Regions from separate parts of the Diaphorobacter sp. ED-3 genome, predicted to be linked through region 1. Evidence: riboswitches for the same ligand, from Rfam matches in the RefSeq annotation. Region 1 holds a riboswitch; each other region holds the start of a gene.
What was found. A riboswitch is a leader RNA that binds a small molecule or an ion and turns the genes downstream of it on or off. The one in region 1 is predicted to bind glycine.
Positions count from the first base shown of each region.

Region 1 (4,385 bases):
TCGGCGTGGACGCGGACTCTGGGCTGGTGCACACCGTCATCGGCACCTCGGGCAACGTGTCTGATGTGGTGGAAGGCAACAGTTTGCTCCATGGTCAGGAGACAGACGTCTTTGGGGATGCGGGCTACCAAGGCGCACACAAGCGCCCCGATGCCAGCAAAGACGTCACTTGGCATGTGGCGATGCGCCCAGGCAAACGCAAAGAGCTGGACAAAGAGAACAACCCCGTTGATGCGCTCATAGACCAAGTGGAGAAGATCAAGGCCAGCATCCGGGCCAAGGTGGAACACCCCTTCAGGGTGATCAAACGACAGTTTGGCTATACCAAGGTGCGTTACCGGGGGCTCAAGAAGAACACGTTGCAGCTCAAGACGCTGTTTGCACTATCGAACCTGTGGATGGTGCGCCACCAACTGCTGGCGGCGCAGGGATGAGTGCGTCTGCAAACAGGCCAGAGGCCGCAAAAGCGGCGCGAATGACCAGAAATGGCGTGAGAAATGGCGCGAAGACGCGAGCAAAACGGCTGCAATTGCGCCATCTAAAAAAACGGACCGGTAGCACTTACTAATCCGAGTTGTTCAGGACATCCTTAGACGCTTTGCTTAGTGCGCGAATCAAAAAAATTTTTTTGAGACCATGCACTGACATCGAACTGTGACAGCCCTAATTATTCGAGCTCAATTTTTAAAGTCGAACTGTTGTAGACCAGTAGCCTATAAAATTAAAAACGTGGAATTTACAGTGCGATTGAATTTGCTTTAGCTATGAAAACTTTAAATTGGTGACATAAATTTTCAATGTATTTACTTCAATCATGGGGGGACACCCTACATTTGATAGTCGAGTTGTTAGCGACCGCTGCATTTGCGTTGTCTGGACTGATGAAAGCTGCGGGTAAAAAGCTCGATGCGGTGGGCATTTGTGTTGTGGCTTTTCTGGCAGCTTTTGGAGGTGGCACCTTGCGCGACTTGCTGCTTGATCAACGCCCGTTTTTTTGGGTGCAACATACCGAAATGCTTTGGGGCGTATTGGCCTTGTGCGTATTTGCTATGGTCTTCATGCGACAGCGGCATTTTGAAGTAACTGAAAGAACAATACTCTGGCCCGACGCGCTGGGCTTGGGACTATTTACTGCGACGGGAGTTCACCTCGCCTTGCAGTCACTCATGCCGCCAGTAGTCGCCGTCTTAATGGGCCTGATCACGGGTGTTTTTGGTGGTGTGCTGCGTGACATGGTTTGCAATGAAATTCCCACGGCTTTCAAAGACCACCGCCCCTACGCGGTGTGTTCTTTTGCTGGTGGCTGGACTTACGTGGTCCTTTGGACATTAGATGCTCCAGACTGGATGGCCTTACTGGGGTGCTTATTTGTTACTGTGTGCCTTCGCGCACTGGCACTGTGGCGCAACTGGCAACTGCCGGCTTGGCGGGCTTGAATGTTAAAAAACTATAACCAATGATGAGGTTGTTTAATTTTTTAGAAAATCACCAACTAAGTTAAGAAAAAAAGCAGTAGAGAGCCGCAAGACCCCTACTGCTTATTATTTTGAACTCTAAATGTTGCCAGCAGCAACTGCATGCAAGTTCATTGAATATCCTGATTTCTTTGCTGCAGCTTTGACGATGGTGTCTGACACCAGCTCAGCTGTCACGGCTGATAACGTCCAACCCAAGTGCCCATGCCCGGTGTTGTAAAAAACATTGGGAGTTCTACCTTGACCCACCCGAGGCATCATGTTGGGCATCATAGGGCGCAAGCCTGCCCAAGGCACTACAGAGCGTGTGTTAACGCGGGGAAAACATTGTTCCACCCATTCAATCAATGGGCGGATGCGGTCTGCGCGAATGTCACGGTTCACGCCATTGAATTCGGCAGTGCCTGCAACGCGGAAACGGTTGAGGCCTAAGCGGCTGGTGACCAACTTGGTTTCGTCATCCAGTAAGCTCACGGTGGGGGCACCCAATTGACTTTCTTCATCGTTCAAGTTGACGGTGATGGAGTAGCCTTTGACGGGGTAGATGTTCACGCGATCGCCTAGCTGAGCTGCAAAGTCACGGCTGCCCACTCCTGCACACACCACCACGCTATCAAAGGTATGCAGGCTTGGGGTGGCGTCTTGTTGTGTCACGGTGATGACAGCTTGTTGGCCATCGCTTTGAATCGACGTCACATCTTGACCATACAGCGTGTGCACGCCGAGTCGTGATGCCGCATTTGCTAGTCCATTGGTGAATTTGTGAATGTCTCCCGTGGAATCGCTCTCAGTGAAGTAGCCACCGTAGTAGGTGCCTGCCAATGTCGGCTCGATGGCTTTCATTTCAGCTGGGGTCACGGCATAGCGAGGTAGGCCCCCCTTGGCCAGCATGACTGACACTTTGCCTGCATGGTCGAACCCTTTTTTGTCACGGTAAATGTGCAGGATGCCTTCCTTCTTCAGGTCGAAATCAATGCCTTCTTCCTGCGCCCAAGTAAACAAGTGTTTGCGGGCTGCGACTGCTAAGCGAGCTGTCTCAACCGTGTTGCGCTCGTAATGGGGCATCGCAGCAATGAACTCTGCAAACCAGGAGAGTTTGTGCCACGTAGGTGCTGGGTTGACCAGCAGCGGCGCATCACTTTTGAGCATCCACTTTAGCCCTTTGAGGATGGTGGACCAATGCGTCCAAACTTCTGCATTAGATGCAGAGAGTTGCCCTCCGTTTGCGAATGATGTTTCCATCGCAGCATAGCGATGGCGTTCAAACAAGGTAACGGAAAAGCCGCGTTTTGCCAAGGCATAAGCTGTTGTGACGCCCGTGATGCCGCCGCCAATAACTGCGATTGTTTTCATAGTGAATGAGCTTTCAAAAACGTCAAAGTGTTGAGCACCAACAAGCCCTGTGCATGGCTGGTGCACCCCCTCTGTTTAGAACCTGAGAGATTCGTGGTCCATCGTGTTCAATGCAACCACTTGCTCCTGCGGTGTGCCGGGTGACTAAGACCAGCAACTCTTCAGAGATATCAACGATTCAAACCGGTCCTTTTGCCTGAGAGTTTCCGGGGTGGTTGCTCCTTCGGCGTCGCGATTTAACGCGATCTCTCCCGATCTGAATTTCATAAAAAAACTACGCCAGAAAGCGCTCAGTCAACGCGACCCAGAACGCAGCACCCACAGGTATGTTGCGGTCTTCAAAATCGTAATTGGGGTTGTGCACCATGCAGGCCCCGTGACCTCCGTTAGTTGCATCGCCATTCCCGATGAATAGATAGCTGCCTGGCACTTTGTCGAGCATGTAGGCGAAGTCTTCACTGGCGGTGAGCGGTTCAGTTTGGAGCACCACGTTATCTGCGCCTACCAACGCCACCGCCACTTCGCGGGCTATTCCCGTCTCAATAGGGGTATTGACCAGCACCGGGTAACCGGGCAAAAACTCGACTTTTGCGGTCACGCCAAAACTTTTCGCCTGTAACTCAACGAGCTCCACAATGCGATTGCGCAACAACTCTCGCACATCCCGATCCAGCGCCCGTACGCTAAGCTTTAACGTGGCGTTTTGGGGGATGACGTTGTTGACCACACCCGACTGAAAAGAGCCGACCGTGATCACGGCCATGTGCAGTGGGGGTACGTTGCGTGAAACGATGGTTTGTAGCGCCATGACAATTGCCGAACCCGCAACGACCGGGTCAGCACTCTGGTGCGGCATGGCACCATGGCCGCCTTTACCTTCAATGTGCACCAGAATGTTTTCGCTGGACGCCATGGTTGCGCCTTCGCGCAATAACAACTGACCTGGCCGAAAGCCCGGCAGGTTGTGCATGGCAAAGATTGCGTCGCAGGGGAAGCGGTCAAACAGGCCGTCTTCAATCATCTTGCGCGCCCCCCCAAGCTTTCTTCAGCGGGCTGAAAGATCAAATTCAGCGTGCCATCAAACGTGGTGGACTTTGCAATATGTTCGGCCGCAGCCAGCAGCATTGCGGTGTGTCCGTCGTGGCCGCAGGCATGCATCAAACCCGCATGGCAACTGGCATGGGGCAGCCTCAGTCCTGATCGGTGTGCGTTTGCAGCCAGGCAAGTGGCGGCATGCCGACGCGGTGGGTGAAAGCGCGGGTAAGCGCTACAGCGCTGGCGTAACCCACCATGGGCGCAATGGACTTGAGCGGCTTGCCTCGTTTGAGCAAACCCTTGACTACTGTGATGCGCCAGGCCGTGAGGTAGTCGAGCGCGGTCAGGCCCGACACCTCTCGAAAGTGATTGGCAAAGCGTGCGCGCGACATGCCTGCGGTTTCGGCCAACGATTCCAGCGTCCATGCATGGCCGGGCCGGTCGTGCATGGACGTGACCGCTTTGGACAAACGTGGGTCGCCCAGCGCCGCCAGGATGCCGGTGGTGACCGATGAAATGTCA
Region 1 covers NZ_CP115182.1:468,788-473,172, forward strand. Annotated here, with positions in the region: gene PCQ86_RS02285 (IS5 family transposase) at 1-434, shown strand, start outside; gene PCQ86_RS02290 (trimeric intracellular cation channel family protein) at 798-1,436, shown strand; gene PCQ86_RS02295 (D-amino acid dehydrogenase) at 1,554-2,828, opposite strand; glycine riboswitch at 2,890-3,002, opposite strand; glycine riboswitch at 3,003-3,092, opposite strand; partial or broken gene PCQ86_RS02300 (amidohydrolase) at 3,103-4,016, opposite strand; gene PCQ86_RS02305 (AraC family transcriptional regulator) at 4,019-4,385, opposite strand, start outside.

Region 2 (4,385 bases), 2.0 Mb from region 1:
GGCCATGCCCGTGGGTGGGCTGTTCAGCATCCTCGGCATCGTGGGCAATCTGATCGACCCGCAGCGCCATGAACTGGAGACTGCCCAATGAGCGCCGCGCAGAGCCGCCTCAAGCAAGCGAGCGGCCCCCTCGGGGGGCGGCGGGTACATGAAATGACGCGCGTTGGGGCCCTATGACCACGGTCATGATCTCCACCATGGTGCTGTGCTTCGCGCTCACCATCTCCGTGGCCGTCTCCATCGGGCTGGCCTCCATCCTGGGCATCCAGGTGGCGAACGCCAACATGCTGATCTCCGTGAAGGAGATGTTCGCCTCCATCAACAAGTTTCCGCTCGCAGCCATTCCGTTCTTCATCCTGGCGGGCAACCTCATGGAGACCGGCGGCATCTCGCGACGGCTCGTGGAGTTTGCCAAGAGCATCGTGGGCGGCGTGCAGGGCGGCCTGCCCATGACCTGCGTGCTCACCTGCATGATCTTCGCGGCCGTCTCAGGGTCATCGGTGGCGACCACGTTCGCCATCGGCGCCATCCTGATTCCTGCGCTCATCAAGCATGGCTACCCCACCAGCTACGCGGCCGCGCTGCAGGCCACCAGTGCCGAGCTGGGTGTGATCATCCCTCCATCCATCCCCATGATCCTGTACGGTGTGGCGGCCGAGGTGTCGATTGGTGAGCTGTTCATTGCCGGCTTCGGCCCCGGCATCCTCATCAGCGGTGCGCTGATGCTGTTCGTCTGGGTGTATTGCAAGTACAAGGGCTGGGGCAAGCATGACGGCGACGGGCGCATGCCCTTCGGCCGCGCGCTGCTGCAGGCGGGCTGGGCACTGCTGATGCCAGTCATCATCCTGGGCGGCATCTACGGCGGCGTGTTCACGCCCACCGAGGCCTCTGCCGTGGCCGTGTTCTACGCGCTGGTGGTGGGCATGCTGATCTACCGCGAGATCCGCGTCGCGGACCTGTTCGCCATCCTGCGCAAGTCGGCCATCTCGTCGGCGGTGATCATGTTCATCATTGCCAATGCGGGCCTGTTTGCCTTCCTCATCACGCGCGCTGGCGTGCCGGACGCCATCGGCCGCTGGCTGCAGGAGGTGCTGCAGTCGCCCGCGCTGTTCCTGCTGGGCGTGAATGCCGCGCTGTTCGTGATCGGCATGTTCATCGAGACCAGCGCCGCCATCATCGTGCTGGCGCCGATCCTGGCGCCGGTGGCCCAGCACTTCGGCGTGGACCCGGTGCACTTCGGGCTGATCATGGTGGTGAACCTGGCGCTCGGCATGATCACGCCGCCCTTTGGCGTGAACCTGTTCGCGGCATGCACGGTGGCGCGCATCTCCCTGGATCGCATCGTCGCCCACCTGTTGCCGTTCGTGGGCGTGGTCCTGCTGTGCCTCCTGGTCATCACCTACGTGCCATCGCTTTCACTGGCCCTGCGTGATCTCGTGTACGCAAAATAGATAGAATCCGTCCCGTCAGGAGAGAGTCCGCGCCCCCCAGGGCCGGGCCGCCGAAGGCGCAGGCAGCAGCCGAACGCTCAGGCAAAAGGACTGGCGACACGCCCGCAGGGATGCGGGTGTTTCCCTTGCTGGAGAGAGGCCGCAGCAGCATGCGGCCCACCGAAGGAGCAAGCCCCGCGACATGCCATGCAGGCGGGGTGAATCTCTCAGGTAAAGCGGACAGCGGGGCAAATCGGCGATCGAGAGATCGCTCCACCATTTGCCTTCGCCCATTGCCATGTCCGCCATGTCCGACCTGCTCACCACTCCCCTCAACGCCCTGCACATCGAACTGGGCGCCCGCATGGTGCCCTTCGCCGGCTACTCCATGCCCGTGCAATACCCCATGGGCCTGATGGCCGAGCACCACCACACGCGCACGGCGGCCGGCCTGTTTGACGTGTCGCACATGGGGCAGCTCAAGCTGGTCGGCCCTGACGCCGCAGCAGCATTCGAGACGCTGATGCCCGTGGACGTGGTCGACCTGCCCGTGGGCAAGCAGCGCTACGGCCTGCTCCTCAATGACGAGGGCGGCATCATCGACGACCTCATGTTCTTCCGCATGGCTCAGGGCGAACTCTTCGTGATCGTCAACGGCGCCTGCAAGGTGGGCGACATTGCCCACATCCAGGAGCGCATCGGCCAACGCTGCCAGGTGATTCCCATGCCCGACCAGGCCCTGCTCGCGCTGCAGGGCCCACAGGCGGCTGCGGTGCTCGCGCGTCTGGCACCAGGCGTGGACAAACTGGTGTTCATGACCGGCGGGCATTTCGACATCGCCGGGGCGCAGTGCTTCGTGACGCGCAGCGGCTACACCGGAGAGGACGGCTTCGAGATCTCGGTGCCCGCCACGCAGGCCGAGGCCCTGGCGCGCACGCTGCTGGCCCAGCCCGAGGTCAAGCCCATCGGCCTGGGCGCACGCAATTCGCTGCGCCTGGAAGCCGGCTTGTGCCTATATGGCAACGACATCGACACCACCACCACCCCACCCGAAGCCGGCCTGAACTGGGCCATCCAGAAGGTGCGCCGTACAGGCGGCGCGCGCGCTGGCGGTTTTCCCGGTGCCGACAAGATGCTGGCCCAGATCGACAGCCCGGCCACCCTCACGCGCAAGCGCGTGGGCCTGGTGGCGCTGGAGCGCGTGCCCGTGCGTGAGCACACCGAGTTGCAAAACGAGTCGGGCGAGCGCATCGGCGAAGTCACCAGCGGCCTGCTGGCCCCCACTGCCGACAAGCCCATCGCCCTGGCCTACGTAATGCCCGCCCATGCCGCCCCCGGCACCCGTGTGAACGCCATGGTGCGCGGCAAGGCCGTGCCCATGGAAGTGGCTGCCACGCCCTTTGTTCCCACACGCTACTACCGCGGCTGAATTCACCACGGCGAACTGCCACCGCGCCCAGGTCAGCCCGGCTACAGTGCGGGCTGACCACTCTCAAACCTTTTCCTTCCACCTCTTCTTCCCGGAGCCCCTCATGAGCATCCAGTTTTCCAAAGACCATGAATGGATCAACGCAGCCGACCCGGCCGCGGCCGTCGTCGGCATCACCGTCCACGCGCAGGATGCGTTGGGCGATGTGGTGTTCGTGGACCTGCCCGCGGTGGGCACCACCTTTGCCCAGGGCGACGTGGCCGGTGTGGTCGAGTCCGTCAAGGCCGCTGCCGATGTCTACATGCCCGTGTCCGGCGAAATCGTCGAGGTCAACGAGGCCTTGCGCGCCGACCCGTCCCTGGCCAACTCCGACCCGCTGGGCGCCGGCTGGTTCTTCAAGGTCAAGCTCAGCGACGCCGGCCAGCTCGCCGGCCTGATGGACGAAACGGCCTATACCGCCTTCGCCCAGAACGCCTGATGCACCCGCGGCGCCGTGCACACGGCGCCGCCGCACCGCCCCATCGCTCTTGAGACTGGTCCCTCGCCATGCAGATGCCCTCCCCCCTGCCCCTGGCGGCGCTTGAAAACGCCGCTGAATTCCTGCCCCGCCACATTGGCATCGACGCCGCCGACGAAGCACACATGCTGTCGGTGATCGGCGAGGCCTCGCGCCGAGCGCTCATTGATTCCATCGTGCCGCGCTCCATTGCGCGCCAGCGCCCCATGGACCTGCCCGCGCCGGCCACCGAGGCCGCAGCGCTGGCTGAACTCCAGGCCATTGCGTCGAAGAACCGCATCCTCAAGAGCTTCATCGGCCAGGGCTACTACGGCACGCACACGCCGGGCGTCATCCTGCGCAACGTACTGGAAAACCCTGCCTGGTACACGGCCTACACGCCCTACCAGGCCGAGATCTCCCAGGGCCGCATGGAGGCGCTGCTCAACTTCCAGACCATGGTGTGCGACCTCACGGCCATGCCCATCGCCAACGCCTCCATGCTCGACGAGGCCACCGCTGCCGCCGAGGCCATGACGCTGGCCAAGCGCTCGGTCAAGTCCAAGAGCGACGTCTTCATCGTGGCAGGCGATGCGCACCCGCAGACCATCGAAGTCATCCAGACCCGCGCCGCCCCCATCGGCATCACCGTGGTGGTGGCCAATTCCCAGGAGGAATGGCAGGCGGCCCTGGCCGGCGACTTCTTCGCCGCCCTCATCCAGTACCCTGCCAGCAGCGGCTGGGTGCAGGACTGGCAGGCCGACGTGGACGCCATCCACGCCAAGCAGGCCGCCGCCATCTTCGCTACCGACCTGCTGGCGCTCACGCTGCTCAAGGCCCCCGGCGAGTGGGACGCCGACATCGTGGTGGGCTCCACCCAGCGCTTTGGCATGCCCATGGGCGCCGGCGGACCGCACGCCGCCTTCATGGCCTGCCGCGACGAATTCAAGCGCAGTCTGCCCGGCCGCCTGGTGGGCGTGAGCGTGGACGTGCACGGCAAGCCTGCCTACCGCCTGGCGCTGCAAACGCG
Region 2 covers NZ_CP115182.1:2,480,694-2,485,078, forward strand. Annotated here, with positions in the region: gene PCQ86_RS12145 (TRAP transporter small permease) at 1-91, shown strand, start outside; gene PCQ86_RS12150 (TRAP transporter large permease) at 174-1,451, shown strand; glycine riboswitch at 1,458-1,550, shown strand; glycine riboswitch at 1,570-1,684, shown strand; gene gcvT (glycine cleavage system aminomethyltransferase GcvT) at 1,729-2,859, shown strand; gene gcvH (glycine cleavage system protein GcvH) at 2,963-3,337, shown strand; gene gcvP (aminomethyl-transferring glycine dehydrogenase) at 3,406-4,385, shown strand, end outside.
Region 2: it holds a riboswitch for glycine, as region 1 does, so the genes downstream of both, gcvT (glycine cleavage system aminomethyltransferase GcvT) here and PCQ86_RS02295 (D-amino acid dehydrogenase) in region 1, are expected to answer to the same signal.

Region 3 (4,385 bases), 820 kb from region 1:
TGCGCAATGAACACACCGTCACCGCCGTGCACCCACGCGCCGAAGGCCTGGTGGCGGTGGACGTGCAGGCCCCCGCCGGCCACGCCACCTGGCTGGCGCGCCGCGTGGTGCTGGCCACGGGCCGCGACGGCCTGGGCGGCCCGCAGATCCCTGCCTTCATGCACGGCGTGCGCCACGCCGCACAGGGCGGCCTGTGGGCGCATTCGTCCGATGTGCTGGACTACGCCACGCTCAAGGGCAAGCGCGTGGGCGTGATCGGCATGGGCTCGTCCGCCATGGACAGCGCCGGCACGGCGCTGGAATGCGGCGCCGCCAGCGTGGACCTGATCGCGCGCCGCGCGGTGATGCCCACGGTGAACAAGTCCAAGGGCTCGGGCGTGCCCGGCCTCACGCAGGGGCACCACGACCTGCCCGACGCATGGAAGTGGCGCATCCGCCATTACATCAACGTGCAGCAGGTGCCGCCGCCGCACGGCAGCACGCTGCGCGTGTCGCGGCACGCCCATGCGTTCTTCCACTTCGGTTGCGCGGTGCAGGGCGTCACGCAGGTGGGCGACGCGCTGCACGTGGCGACGGCCAAGGGCACGTTTGCGTTCGACTTCCTGGTCCTCGCCACAGGCTTCGTGATCGACTGGGCACAAAAGCCCGAGTTCGCGCCGTTTGCGCGCCATGTGCGCACCTGGGGCGAGCGCTACCAGCCGCCCGCCGGCGATGAAGACCGCGAACTGTCCGACTCGCCCGACCTCGGCCCGGTGTTCGAATTCCGCGAGAAAGCCGCCGGCGCCTGCCCTGGCCTGGACCGCATCCACTGCTTCTGCTACCCGGCGGCGCTGTCACACGGCACGGTGTCGGGCGACATCCCCGCCATCAGCGACGGCGCACGGCGCCTGGCCAGCGGCATCGCCGGCCTGCTGTACCGCGAGGACGTGGAGCACCACTTCGCCGCGCTGCAGGCCTATGCCGAGCCCGAACTGCTCGGCGACGAATGGACGCCCGCCGACACCTCCCAACGCATCCTGCCTTCGCCATGACCGACACCATCGACCAACTCGCCCGCCTGGGCCATGCCCCCCATGCCCAGGCCGCGCGCCAACAGCGCGCCAAGGCCATCACCGCCACCCAGGCCTGCGAAGACCTGCTGCTCGCGCCCGCACTGCCCGGGGGCCTGGCGCTGGCCGAGCGCCTGTCCGTGGCCCAGGCCGTGGCGGCCGCCAGCGGCGTGGCAACGCTGGCCGACCATTACGGCGCGCGCCTGGCCGGCCTGCCAGCCCCGCTGGCGGATGCGCGCTGGCAAGCCATCACGCATTTCACGCAGCTGCTGGCCACGCAGCCCGCCGCGGCCGACCGCGCGGCCCTGCTCGCCCTGCCCCAGGCGGGCCTCGCCACGCCGGACGTGGTGCTGCTCGCGCAGCTCATCGGCTTCGTGGCCTACCAGGCGCGGTTGGTGGCCGGCGTGGCGGCGCTGGCCACCCTCGGCCCCGCGGGCACCGCAGCCGCGCCGGTCGCACCCGCCACGCCAGAAGCGCCCTTCGTGCACCCCGCCAACCTGCCCCCGCCCGGCGAGCCGCTGCGCCTGGCCGGCTACACCAGCGAGACGCTGGACTGGAAGGCCTGGCTGCCCGTGGTGGACCCCGCAACCGCCAGCGCCGAGCAGAACGCCGTGCTGGACGCCAGCCACCCCAAGGCACGCACGTCGGACTTCTACCTCGTGCTGGCGCACCAGCCCCGCGTGCTCGCCGAGCGCTCGGAGGCGTTCAACGCCATCATGTACGCGCCTGGCGGCCTGCCGCGCGCAGAGCGCGAGGTGGCCACCACCGTGGTCTCGCGCATCAACGGCTGCGTGTACTGCGCGTCGGTGCATGCGCAGCGCTTCGAGCAGCTGGCCAAGCGCAACGACGTGATCGCGCAGATCTTCGCCGACCCCGACAGCGCCGGCACCAACGCCCGCGAACGCGCCCTGGCGCAGGCCAGCGCCGCGCTCACGCGCGCGCCCGGTGCATTCGGGCCGCAGCACATCGCGCCGCTGCGCGCCGCGGGCCTGAGCAACCTGGAAATCCTGGACACGGTGCACGCCGCCGCGCTGTTCGCCTGGGCCAACCGCCTCATGCTCAACCTGGGCGAAGCGGTCTACCCCTGAGCATGCACGCAGCGCCCCGCCCTGAGAGCGTGTTCATGGTCTGAGGGTTAGCCCGCTGGGGACGCCGCGCCCGCGCCGCTACGATGGCCGGCGCAGGAGAGCAAACGGCTGCATGCCGTTTCACCGAAGGCGCAAACTCCCATACACGCTCAGGTTCCGTACTGCACACCCACACAGCCGTCTGGAGAGCCGCCACGCCCGCCGTGGCGCACCGAAGGAGCAAGTGCCGCGCACGGTCCCGCGCGGCATGAATCTCTCAGGTACCAAGGACAGGGGGAGCGGCAGCCAGGCCATGTCGTGCCCGCTGTTCGCTATTCATTCAATAGCTGCTCGCGCGCGCCCTGCCTGCGCAAACCTTGAAAAAGGCTTGTAAACCATGCGCGTGATCGTTCTCGGCGCCGGCGTCGTCGGCACCACCTCTGCGTACTTCCTCCAGCAACTCGGCCACGAGGTCACCGTCATCGACCGGCAGGCTGTGCCCGGTGCGGAAACCAGCTTCGCCAACGGCGGCCAGATCTCGGTCAGCCACGCCGAGCCCTGGGCCAACCCCGGCGCGCCGCTCAAGGTGCTGCAGTGGCTGGGCAAAGAGGATGCGCCGCTGTTGTTTCGCCTGCGCGCGGACATGCGCCAGTGGCTTTGGGGCCTGCAATTCCTGCGCGAATGCACGCCCGCGCGCACGCGCCACAACATCGAGCAGATCGTGAGCCTGGGCAGCTACAGCCGCAGCACGCTGCAGCAACTGCGCACCGACACGGGCCTGCAGTACGACCAGCGCACGCAGGGCATCCTGCACTTCTACACCAGCGCCCAGGAGTTCGACGCCGCGCTGGCGCCCGCCGAGCAGATGCGTGCGCTGGGCTGCCACCGCCGCGTGGTGGATGCCGACGAGGCCGTGCGCATCGAGCCGGCCCTGGCCCACGTCCGCCCGCAGCTGGCGGGCGCCACCTACACGGCGGAGGACGAGTCCGGTGACGCCCACCTGTTCACGCGCGCGCTGGCCGGCGTGGCCCAGGCCGCGGGCGTGCAATTCCGCCTGGGTTGCCACATCACCGCGCTGCACCCGGCGGGCGGCGCCATCGACCATGTGGAGGTCACCAACGAGGCCGGCGGCTACGAGCGCTTGCGCGGCGACGCCTACGTGCTGGCGCTGGGCGCATTCAGCCCGCTGCTGGCCCAGCCCCTGGGCCTGCGCCTGCCGATCTACCCGGCCAAGGGCTATTCGGTGACGCTGCCGGTGCGCGACACGGCCGCCGCCTACCAGGTGAGCCTGACGGACGACGAGTACAAGCTGGTCTTCTCGCGCTACACCAGCGCGCAGGGCGACCGGCTGCGCATCGCGGGGACGGCCGAGCTCAACGGCTACGAGCGCGCACTGAACGCCGTGCGCTGCGAAGCCATCGTGCGGCGCGTGGAGCAGCTCTTTCCCGGCGCGGGCGATGCGAGCCAGGCGCAGTTCTGGAGCGGCCTGCGCCCCGCCACGCCGAGCAACGTGCCGCTGATCGGCAAGACGCGCTACGGCAACCTGTTCCTGAACACCGGCCACGGCACGCTGGGCTGGACCCACGCCTGCGGCTCGGGCAAGTCCATCGCGCGCATCGTGAGCGGGCTGGAGCCGGAGCTGGACTTCGCGTTCTGCGGCCTGCCGCGCCCTGCTGCGGCGCCCCGCCCCGCCGTCATCGGCGTTTGAGCAAGCGCCACGGCGCTATGCATTGCATAGCTGCTTGCGCTTGGTGGACGGGCGCTAGAGGCCAAAAAGGCTTATAAAGCCCCGTCCGGCGCGACGAACACCGTCAGCACGCCCGTGTAGCCATAGAGCCGGTGCGCGGCGATTTCGCCGCCGGCGAAGAAGCCCGCCAGGGGCACGTCGCCCAGCGCATGGCGCACGATCTGCAGCTCGGCGCTGGGCCCACCGAAGTGCGGCCCGCCGCGGCCCGAGCAACTCACATACAGCGCACCGCAAATGCGCCGGCCGCCCGTCGGCTCGGCATGCGGCGCGCTGCCTGCGGCGGGCAGCGCCTGCGCCTCTTCGAGCTGGGGCGATAGCTCCTCACGGATCTCGGCGCAGATGCGCATCAGGTCGGCACGGGCCGCGCCGACGTTGCGCTGGCAGAAGGCCAGGCGCATGCCCACCTCGACATGGTCACCCAGCGCCACGCCGCTGCGCGTCGCGTCCAGCCCGACGATGTGGCGCACGCGCGTGTCGGCGCCAAAGTGGCCCGTGCGCTGGCGCTGCGGTGCGTCCGCGTCC
Region 3 covers NZ_CP115182.1:3,760,292-3,764,676, forward strand. Annotated here, with positions in the region: gene PCQ86_RS18150 (NAD(P)-binding domain-containing protein) at 1-1,031, shown strand, start outside; gene PCQ86_RS18155 (CMD domain-containing protein) at 1,028-2,137, shown strand; glycine riboswitch at 2,309-2,420, shown strand; gene PCQ86_RS18160 (D-amino acid dehydrogenase) at 2,514-3,824, shown strand; gene PCQ86_RS18165 (FIST signal transduction protein) at 3,896-4,385, opposite strand, start outside.
Region 3: it holds a riboswitch for glycine, as region 1 does, so the genes downstream of both, PCQ86_RS18160 (D-amino acid dehydrogenase) here and PCQ86_RS02295 (D-amino acid dehydrogenase) in region 1, are expected to answer to the same signal.